2 regions of the Marinobacterium sp. YM272 genome follow, and region 1 is predicted to be linked to the other one. Evidence: predicted binding sites of a transcription regulator. Region 1 holds the regulator's gene; the other holds the start of a gene.
The links. Region 1 encodes FliA, which starts transcription of late flagellar genes. Its sites were predicted from a motif close to CTAAAGTTNNNNNNNNNNCNGCCGATA; they were not measured.
Positions count from the first base shown of each region.

Region 2: the regulator FliA is predicted to act here: its motif matches at 2,840-2,866, upstream of ACQUQP_RS06655 (flagellar protein MotY).

Region 1 covers NZ_CP194171.1:1,107,895-1,112,659, reverse strand. Annotated here, with positions in the region: gene ACQUQP_RS05225 (chemotaxis protein CheA) at 1-478, opposite strand, end outside; gene ACQUQP_RS05220 (protein phosphatase CheZ) at 492-1,334, opposite strand; gene ACQUQP_RS05215 (chemotaxis response regulator CheY) at 1,359-1,700, opposite strand; gene ACQUQP_RS05210 (RNA polymerase sigma factor FliA) at 1,801-2,511, opposite strand; gene ACQUQP_RS05205 (MinD/ParA family protein) at 2,543-3,358, opposite strand; gene flhF (flagellar biosynthesis protein FlhF) at 3,374-4,765, opposite strand, start outside.
Region 2 covers NZ_CP194171.1:1,430,017-1,434,781, forward strand. Annotated here, with positions in the region: gene ACQUQP_RS06635 (aspartate aminotransferase family protein) at 1-709, opposite strand, end outside; gene grxD (Grx4 family monothiol glutaredoxin) at 1,004-1,339, shown strand; gene ACQUQP_RS06645 (peroxiredoxin) at 1,425-2,027, shown strand; gene rnt (ribonuclease T) at 2,107-2,727, opposite strand; gene ACQUQP_RS06655 (flagellar protein MotY) at 2,934-3,803, shown strand; gene ACQUQP_RS06660 (argininosuccinate synthase) at 3,914-4,765, shown strand, end outside.

The sequences.
Region 1 (4,765 bases):
GTGTATTTGGGTTGTCCGGCAACGGCTGTGCTGCTTCTGGCTCAGTCAGGTTCGCCGCAGCGGGCGCCGCGGATGCGCCGCCCTGGCCATGACCTTCGGCGAAGTCGATAAGGCGCTGCAGCAACTCGGGCGGCGCGTGTTCGGGCTCGACCCCATTACGCACGGAATCGAACATGGAGTTCACCGCATCCAGCGCCTGCAGAACCAGGTCCATCAACTGCTGGGTAACCGTCAACTCGCCATTACGCAGCTCATCGAACAGGTTCTCGGCCTTATGGCAGCACTCCACCATGGCGTCCAGCTGCAGGAAGCCTGCGCCCCCCTTGACCGTATGAAAGCCGCGGAAGATAGCGTTCAGCAGATCCTTATCTTCAGGACGCTGTTCGAGGTCGACGAGCTGCTCAGACAACTGCTCAAGAATTTCCCCCGCTTCGACAAGAAAATCATCCAGAATTTCCTGATCGACATCGAAACTCATAGGGTGCTCCTAATCAAAAACCCAGGCTCGAAAGCAACTCGTCAACATCGTCCTGGTCACAGGCGACATTGGCGCCACCTTTGGGGACCTGAGGACCTTCAGCTTTCACTTCATTTTTTCTGTTCGATTCGCCAGCCGGCCCGGCTTCACCGGCCTCGACTGCACCAAGGCTTGATGTTTCGGCTTCAGCTTCGGACAAGTCGACGCCACTGAGACGCTCGACCTTGGCAGCCATATCCATCAATTTGACCAGCTGCCCCTCAACCTGGGTCAGCAGCGTAATGACCCGGCGTATCAACTGCCCGGTAATATCCTGAAAACCCTGGGACACAAGAATGTCGGTGAGTGCGCTACGCAGCTCTTCGATGGTTTTTTCGGACTCATCCTTAAGCGCGCAGGTACGGTCATAGACCCCGTCCAATGCCTTGAACTCGCCCTCGAGCTGTCCGACCAGCATCAGAAGATCCCTGAACCTGGCACTCTGATCGTCGAGCCGGTCAACCAGCGTCAGGGACTGATCGACCCGATCCATCGTCTTATGCGCAGTTTCCTCGGTCAGCTCGATCACATAGGAGAGCCGGTCCGACGCATCGCTGACCGCTTCCGCACCCTCATGATGTTCGTCGATCTTGCCGCCCACATCACTTGAGAATGACTTGATCGCCTCATGCAGACCACGGGTCAGGTGCCCGACTTCGTTGTAGAACACCTCATGCCGGGCCGTCTGCAGCTGATTGATCAGGTTGATGGCCTCAGGCAGCTGCCCGGCCTCGAGCGCGGCAACCAACTCCTGCGCCTTGCCTTTGAGCAGCTCTTCCAACCCATCAAAGTCGACCGTTTTATCCTGTTCTGCCATCAAGCGATCCTCTGCCTGGAAATCTTAGCCCTGCAAGCGCTCGAAGATCTTGTCGATCTTCTCCTTCAGGGTTGCCGCGGTGAATGGCTTGACCACATAACCGTTAACGCCGGCCTGGGCCGCGGCAATAATCTGTTCACGCTTGGCTTCCGCGGTCACCATCAAAATGGGGATATGTGCAAGGTTGGGATCAGCGCGGACCTCTTTGATCAGGTCGATGCCGGTCATACCGGGCATATTCCAGTCCGTCACCAGAAACTGCACCCGCCCCTGTTTCAGAATCGGAAGCGCGGTTTTACCGTCATCCGCTTCTTCTACATTGGTGAACCCCAGATCACGCAGCAGGTTTTTTATGATGCGTCTCATCGTAGAAAAGTCGTCTACAACAAGAATCTTGATGTCTTTTTTCAAGACAGGTTCTCCCGGTTATTTACTCGTCTTCGGCAATGAAAAAGGGAAACGCCCCTCACTGCCAGTCTCTCAACTTAGCCCTCAGCCGTGCGGCCGCCTGGCTGTGAATCTGGCTGACACGCGACTCGGTTACGCCGAGCACCTGCCCGATCTCCTTGAGGTTAAGTTCCTCGTCATAATAGAGAGCCAGCACCAGCTTTTCGCGTTCCGGCAGGGTTTGGATGGCCTGGGCCAGTGATGCGTGGAAGGCACTGCCGTGGGTTGTGTGTTCGGGCCCCGGATCATTGCTGGCAAACTGTTCGCCAACCGAATCCTCCCCCGAGCTGCTCAGTTCATCAAGACTGAACAGCCGGCTTTCGGCCGAATCCTGCAGCAGGTTATGATATTCATCAATCGAAACGCCCAATTCCGCCGCGACATCTGTATCGGTCGCGTCTCTTCCCGTGCGCGCCTCTACTTTTGCTATCGCCTCACTGACACGCCGCCCGTTTCGGTGCACCGAGCGAGGCGTCCAGTCTCCGCGGCGCACCTCATCGATAATCGCGCCACGGATACGTATACCGGCATAGGTTTCGAAACTCGCCCCTTTGCCCGGATCGTATTTACCCAGGGCCTCAAGCAAGCCCTCCATCCCCGCCTGAATCAGGTCTTCGAGCACCACATTGGACGGCAGTCTGGCCATCAGATGGCGGGCTATCCGTTTCACCAGAGGAGCATACTGTTCGACGAGCTCCTGGCCTGACCTGAATTCCAGCTGGTTATACATGCAAGCTCTGCGCTACGTCCGTCTGTATTATCTAGACCCCTTGAACCAGACGCTCAACAAAGAACTCCAGATGCCCCCGTGAGGTTGTCGATACGGGCCATTCATCCACCTTGTTGGCGAGCTGTCTATACGCAAGCGCTGCCTTGCTCGAAGAAAATGCTTTCAAAACAGGCGTTTGCTTCTGAACAGCTTTGCGTACCGACTCATCATAAGGGATTGAACCCAGGTATTGAAGCGTGACATCGAGGAAGCGGTCGGTCACTGTCAGAAGCTTGCTGAACATGCTCCTCCCCTCCGCCTCATTACGGACCATATTGGCCAGTACCCGGAAGCGCGTCATGCGATAATCCCGGTTCAGCAGCTTGATAAGCGCATAAGCGTCTGTAATCGACGTCGGTTCGTCGCAGACTACCACAAGTACTTCCTGGGCGGCACGTATAAAACTGACCACCGACTCGGAAATCCCTGCGGCGGTATCCACGATCAGCACATCCAGGTCGTCCGCTATATCGTTGAAAGCGTGAATCAGCTCCGCATGCTGATGCACGCTGAGCGCAGTCATCTCCTGAGTGCCGGAAGAGGCGGGGACGATGTGAAAGTTTTCACTCGCTTCGACCATCACTTCCCGCAGCGTACAGCGGCCTTCCAGCACATCGGCGATATTCTGTTTCGGCCTCAGACCCAGCATGACATCGACGTTGGCCAACCCCAGGTCGGCATCCATCAGCACGGTACGCCGTCCCATCTGCCCAAGGGCAACCGCCAGATTAACGGACACGTTGGTTTTACCAACGCCGCCCTTGCCACCGGTGACTGCAACAACCTTGACCGGATGTGACTGCTTCATATTCATACTCTGCTATCAGCCGGCCCGGAATAGAGGGTTGGACGCGGTTTTGGCACGTTCACTGTCGCGCTGGGCGGTCACCACGGCACGGCTGACCAGGTCATGGCGGCGCGCCAGCCCGATATCGTCCGGGATCTTCTGACCATCGGCCACATAAGCCACCGGCAGCTGCTTTTCCACCGCCAGGGTCAGCGCCTCACCAAGACTGCCGGACTCATCCATCTTGCTCAGCACACAGCCATTGAGCCCGAGCGCCGAATAGGTCTGCCAGGCACTCTCAAGCAGCTGCCGCTGACTTGAGCAGGACAGCACGAGCAGTTTCTTCACCCGGACGGAGACACTTTCGAGCATCTCAAGCTGCAGCTGTCCGGAAGGATCCCGTGCATTCATGCCCGCTGTATCGATCAGTACCAGGCGCTTGCCCTTGAGCGACTGCAGCACCTCTTCAAGGCTGTGATTTTCATCCACCACCCGCACCGGCACATCGAGGATGCGGCCAAAGGTTTTCAACTGCTCATGGGCGGCGATGCGGAAACTGTCGGTGGTAACCAGTGCGAGGCTGGAACTGCCGTGCTGAAGTACATAGCGGGCCGCCAGCTTACCGATAGTCGTTGTCTTGCCGACACCGGTGGGGCCCAGAAACGCCAGCATGCCGCCACGCTCGATCAGCTCCTCACCGACAACCGGTATGGAATCAGCCAGTCGTGCCAGGGAGTTGCGCCAGGCCTTGTCGATCGCCAGGCCCGGCTCGATGGAAGCAAGCAAAGATGAGGTCAGACGGGCACCCAGGCCCAAGCGCTCAAAGCGGTGTTCCAGCTGCCCTTTCAGCGCCGTACCCTGAGGCGCGCTGCTGGTCTGCACCGGTTCCGCAAAATCCTGAGCCGGGGCTGCCTGGCTTTCCTGCTGACGGGACGAGATCTGCTGCTCCAGCATTGAGCGCAGCTGGTGAATCTCATCCTGCATATTTTTAATCAGGCTGCTATCTTCTGCCGCCGGCGCTGCCGGCTGGGGGCGCGGTTCGGGTCGTGCCGCCGCTCTCGGTTCAAAAGCCGGCTGCGGAGCAGACTCAGGCGCAGGCCTGGGCTGGGGTCGTCTCGGCGCCGCCGTCCGGGCGTCGCGTTCGCGCTGACGCGCTCGCAGCGACTCCAGTATGGAGTGCAGCTCCTCGTCGTCATCGCCGTCGAGTTGGCGATTGGCACCGGGGGTCACCTCCGGCTTTTCCGCCCCCTCCTGGGCGCGGGCAATATCCAGCCGGGTGCGTTCAAGCAGCTGGTCCAGATCGCGCCGCTTCTCGCTCTTATCGGGCGCCGGTGCGCTGGTCAGAATACGCACCTGCTCGTCACGGCGGCGCGCCCTCTCACGTTTGAGCTCGCTCTGCGCGGCTTCGTACTCTTCTTCGCGCGCAAC
Region 2 (4,765 bases), 320 kb from region 1:
GGATGTTGTTGTGCTGGTATGCGAAATAGCGGCCGGTGCGGCCGTTGCCGGTCTGGACTTCGTCCAGCATCAGCAGCCACTCCTGCTGGTCACAGATTTCACGCAGCTGGTTCAGGTAATCCGCGGCGGGGATGTGAACACCGCCTTCACCCTGCACCGGCTCGACGAAAATGGCAACCACATTCGGGTTCTTTTCCGCGACCTGGTGGATCGCCTCGACATCATCATAGGGGACGCGTACGAAGCCCGATACCAACGGCTCAAAGCCGGCCTGGGCGGCACGGTTACCGGTGGCGCTCAGGGTTGCCAGGGTGCGTCCGTGGAACGAGTTTTCCATCACGATGATGGTCGGGGTGTCGATCCCTTTCTGGTGGCCATAGCGGCGTGCCAGTTTAATGGCCGCTTCGTTGGCTTCTGCACCGGAGTTGCAGAAAAAGATATTGTCCATGCCGGACAGGCTGGTGAGTTTTTCACCGAGCTGCTCCTGCAGCGGCACGGTGTACAGGTTGGAACAGTGGATCAGGCGGCTGGCCTGGTCGCTGATCGCTTTGGTGACCGCGGGGTGTGCATGTCCGAGGCCGGTGACGGCGATACCGCAGAGAGCGTCCAGATATTTGTTCCCGTCGGTGTCGTAAATCCAAGCGCCCTCGCCGTGATCGAAGGCGACCGAAAGCCTGTTATAGGTATTCATCAAAGGCTGAAGCGACATTGGGCGTTTCTCCATACAACGCAAAAAGGCAGCCAAAGCTGCCGAAAAAACGACCATTCTATGTGTGGGTTATGATTTTGGCAATATTCATGGCGCGGGCGCGACAGGGGACTTGAATCGGAATGTTTTGGCACCATTAAAGGTCGGTAACAGGAGCGAGACCGAAGCTGCTACCTTAGCTGTCAGGCTATTTTGATGTTCAATTTATCCGAGCATGGCGGTAGGATAAGAGGCTTGGGTTTTTTCGGGCCCCGGGGGTCCGGGTACATAGAAATTTAATAGCAAGGTGTAACCATGAGCGTAGTCGACACCATTAAAGAGCAGATCGAGAGCAACACGATTCTGCTATATATGAAGGGTACTCCCCGTTTCCCCCAGTGTGGATTCTCCTCCCGGGCTTCGGCGGCGCTGGTTGAGTGCGGCGAGCGCTTTGCGTTTGTAAACATTCTGGAAGCACCGGAGATCCGCTCCGAGCTGCCGAAATACGCGAACTGGCCGACCTTCCCGCAGCTGTGGGTCAACGGTGAGCTGGTTGGCGGATGTGACATCATCTGCGAAATGGCGGAAAGTGGCGAGCTCAAGGAGCTGGTTGCCGCAGCGGCCAAGCAGGAAGGTTCCGAAGAGGCTTGATAGCCTCTTCCGTTAGTTGACGCGGCTTTATAAGCGTTTGATTCAGTCCCCGAATATCTCAACCTAAGCAAGGAGTTTAGAGAGCATGGGCGTACTCGTAGGTAAGAAAGCACCGGACTTTACAGCAGCAGCGGTTCTAGGCGATGGCAGCATCGTTGATGAATTCACGCTGAGCGAAGCGATCAAGGGCAAATACGGCCTGGTATTCTTCTACCCGCTGGATTTCACGTTCGTTTGTCCTTCCGAGCTGATCGCACTGGATCACCGTATGGATGCGTTCAAGGAGCGTGGCGTAGAGGTGATCGGTGTTTCCATCGATTCCCAGTTCACCCACAACGCTTGGCGTAACACTTCCGTCAACGACGGTGGTATCGGTCCGGTTAAATACACTCTGGTTGCTGACACCAAGCACGAAATCTGCCAGGCATACGACGTTGAAGCTGACGCCGGTGTTGCCTTCCGTGGCGCTTTCCTGATCGACCAGGAAGGTAACGTGCGTTCCCAGATCGTCAACGACCTGCCGCTGGGCCGTAACATGGACGAGCTGATCCGTCTGGTTGACGCGCTGCAGTTCCACGAAGAGCACGGCGAAGTTTGCCCGGCTGGCTGGAACAAGGGTGACAAGGGTATGGCTGCCTCCACTGAAGGCGTTGCCAAGTACCTGTCCGAGGAATCCGACAAGCTGTAAGGCTTGCCTGATCCGAAAAAAAAACCGCCTTCGGGCGGTTTTTTTGTGTCTGTGCGTTGTCGCTATTAGGGGGCGTGGCCTAGTCGCGGGTGGCCAGTACCATTTCCCAGCCGCCCAGGTCTTTCCAGCGATTGACGATGGTGCAGAACAGCTCCGCTGTTTTTTCCGTATCGTAGAGCGCCGAGTGGGCCTGTTTGCCGTCGAAGTCTATGCCGGCAACATCGCAGGCGCGGGCGAGCACGGTCTGTCCAAAGGCCAGTCCGGCAAGCGTGGCTGTGTCAAAGGTTGAGAACGGGTGGAACGGATTGCGCTTGATCTCTGAACGCTCGGCGGCGTTGCAGACAAAACCGTGGTCAAACGAGGCGTTATGGCCAACCAGCACGGCACGCTTGCAGTCGTGAGACTTTATCGATTTCCGGATCGGCTTGAAAATCGATTCCAGCGCTGTCAGCTCACTGACGGCGCCCCGCGCCGGATCGAGCGGGTCTATGCCGGTGAATGCCAGAGCCTCGGGCTCCAGGTTGGCTCCTTCGAACGGTTCTACCTGGGCTTCGTAGCTTTTGTCTGGAATCAGGTAGCCCTCTTCGTCCATGGTGAGCGTAACCGCTGCGATCTCCAGCAGGGCATCGGTTCGGGGATTGAATCCAGCGGTTTCGACGTCGACAACGACAGGCAAAAAACCACGGAAGCGATCGGACATGGGGTGTTTGGGTGCAGAGCTCAAACAGCTTCCTTAGATCAGTGTTGTGGGGAGGAGATTCCTGTCTGTATTCTAACAGGCAGGGGAAGAGGGGCCAATTGCTGGTCTTTTTCTAAAGCTGTGGCCCTTCCGGCCGTTAATCTCAGGTGCTGGAGCAACGGTTTGGGCCGTATTGCGACACCTCTGACCTACGGAATCACCATTTGATGCGAGCCTGTCTTCTGTTTCTGATCTTATCTCTGCCTGTTTCCTTGGTTGAGGCCGTCACCTTTCAGGCGGAGATCGACGAAGCCAGCTGGGAGATGGAAACATCGGAGTTTTCCTGCCGTTTGCGTCAGACGATCCCTGCCTACGGCACGGCATCTTTTGAACACCAGGCGGGGGAGGCGGTGCGTTTTGTACTGACCCCGACCCAGCAGCAGCAGGTTAGAGGCTCGGCACGGCTTGTGGCAGAAGCCTCCCAGTGGCAACCGGGTTTGGCGCCGGAGTTTCTTGGTGTGGTTCGTGTCAGCGGTAGTCGGGGCGTTATCGAAGTGCCGGCTCAACTTGCCGAGAATATGCTGGCAGCGCTCTACAAGGGGATGACGCCAACCTTTAATACCGATCAGTGGTATGGCGCTCCCGAGCTTCTCAAGGTCGGTGTATCGGCGGCGAACTTCCAGTCGGCGTACACTGATTATCTGGACTGCGTGAGCGGGCTGTTGCCGGCTAACTTCCGTCAGGTGGCGCGTACCGCGATCCTGTTTCCCTCCGGTCAGTCCGGTCTGTCCGATGCCACCCGTCAGCGTCTCGATCTGATCGCCACTTACGTCAAAGCGGATAACAGCGTGCAGACGATCTATGTGGATGGTCACTCCGATAACCTGGGACGTCGTCTGCTCAACCGGGATCTTTCCAAGAAGCGGGCGGAAGAGGTCACCCGCTACCTGGTGCAGCAGGGGCTGCCGGAAGACAGGATCATTACCCGCTATCACGGTGAGCGCTACCCGGTGGTGCCGAACAACAGCGTCGAAAACCGCGCCCGCAACCGTCGTGTGACGGTTCGGCTGGAGCGCGAAGAGGGCAGCACTCTCTGAATCGCCTTGGTTCTGCCGCCGTCCGCAATCTGATATACTTCCCGGCTTTCCGAATTTAATACCCGGTTCCCGTGACGGGAGCCGGTTTTCTGTGATCTGGAGTCGCATACATGTCCGATATCAATAAGGTCGTACTGGCATACTCCGGCGGTCTGGATACCTCCGTGATCGTCCGGTGGCTGCAGGACACCTACAACTGTGAAGTGGTGACCTTTACCGCTGACCTGGGCCAGGGTGAAGAAGTAGAGCCGGCACGCGCCAAGGCCGAGGCTCTGGGTGTAAAAGAGATCTACATCGAGGATCTGCGCGAAGAGTTCGTACGCGACTACGTGTTCCCGATGTTTCGTGCCAACACCATCTACGAGGGCGAGTACCTGCTCGGTACCTCCATTGCGCGTCCGCTGATCGCCAAGCGCCTGGTTGAGATCGCCAACGAGACCGGCGCCGACGCTATCTCCCACGGTGCTACCGGTAAGGGTAACGACCAGGTTCGTTTCGAGATGGGTGCCTACGCGCTGAAGCCGGGCGTCAAGGTTATCGCGCCCTGGCGTGAGTGGGATTTGAACTCCCGCGAAAAGCTGATGACTTACTGCGAAGAGCGTGACATCCCGGTGGACTTCGCCAAGAACAAGAAGAAGTCTCCCTACTCCATGGACGCCAACCTGCTGCACATCTCCTACGAGGGCGGCATTCTGGAGGATCCCTGGGCCGAGGCTGAAACCGATATGTGGCGCTGGAGCGTGTCTCCGGAAGAAGCCCCGGATCAGCCGACCTACCTGGAACTGACCTACGAGAAGGGTGATATCGTTGCCATCAACGGCGAAGCGATGAGCCCGGCTACCGTGCTGGCTTACCTGAACAAGGTCGGCGGTGAAAACGGTGTAGGTCGTCTGGATATCGTTGAGAACCGTTTCGTCGGTATGAAGTCCCGTGGTTGCTACGAGACGCCGGGGGGCACCATC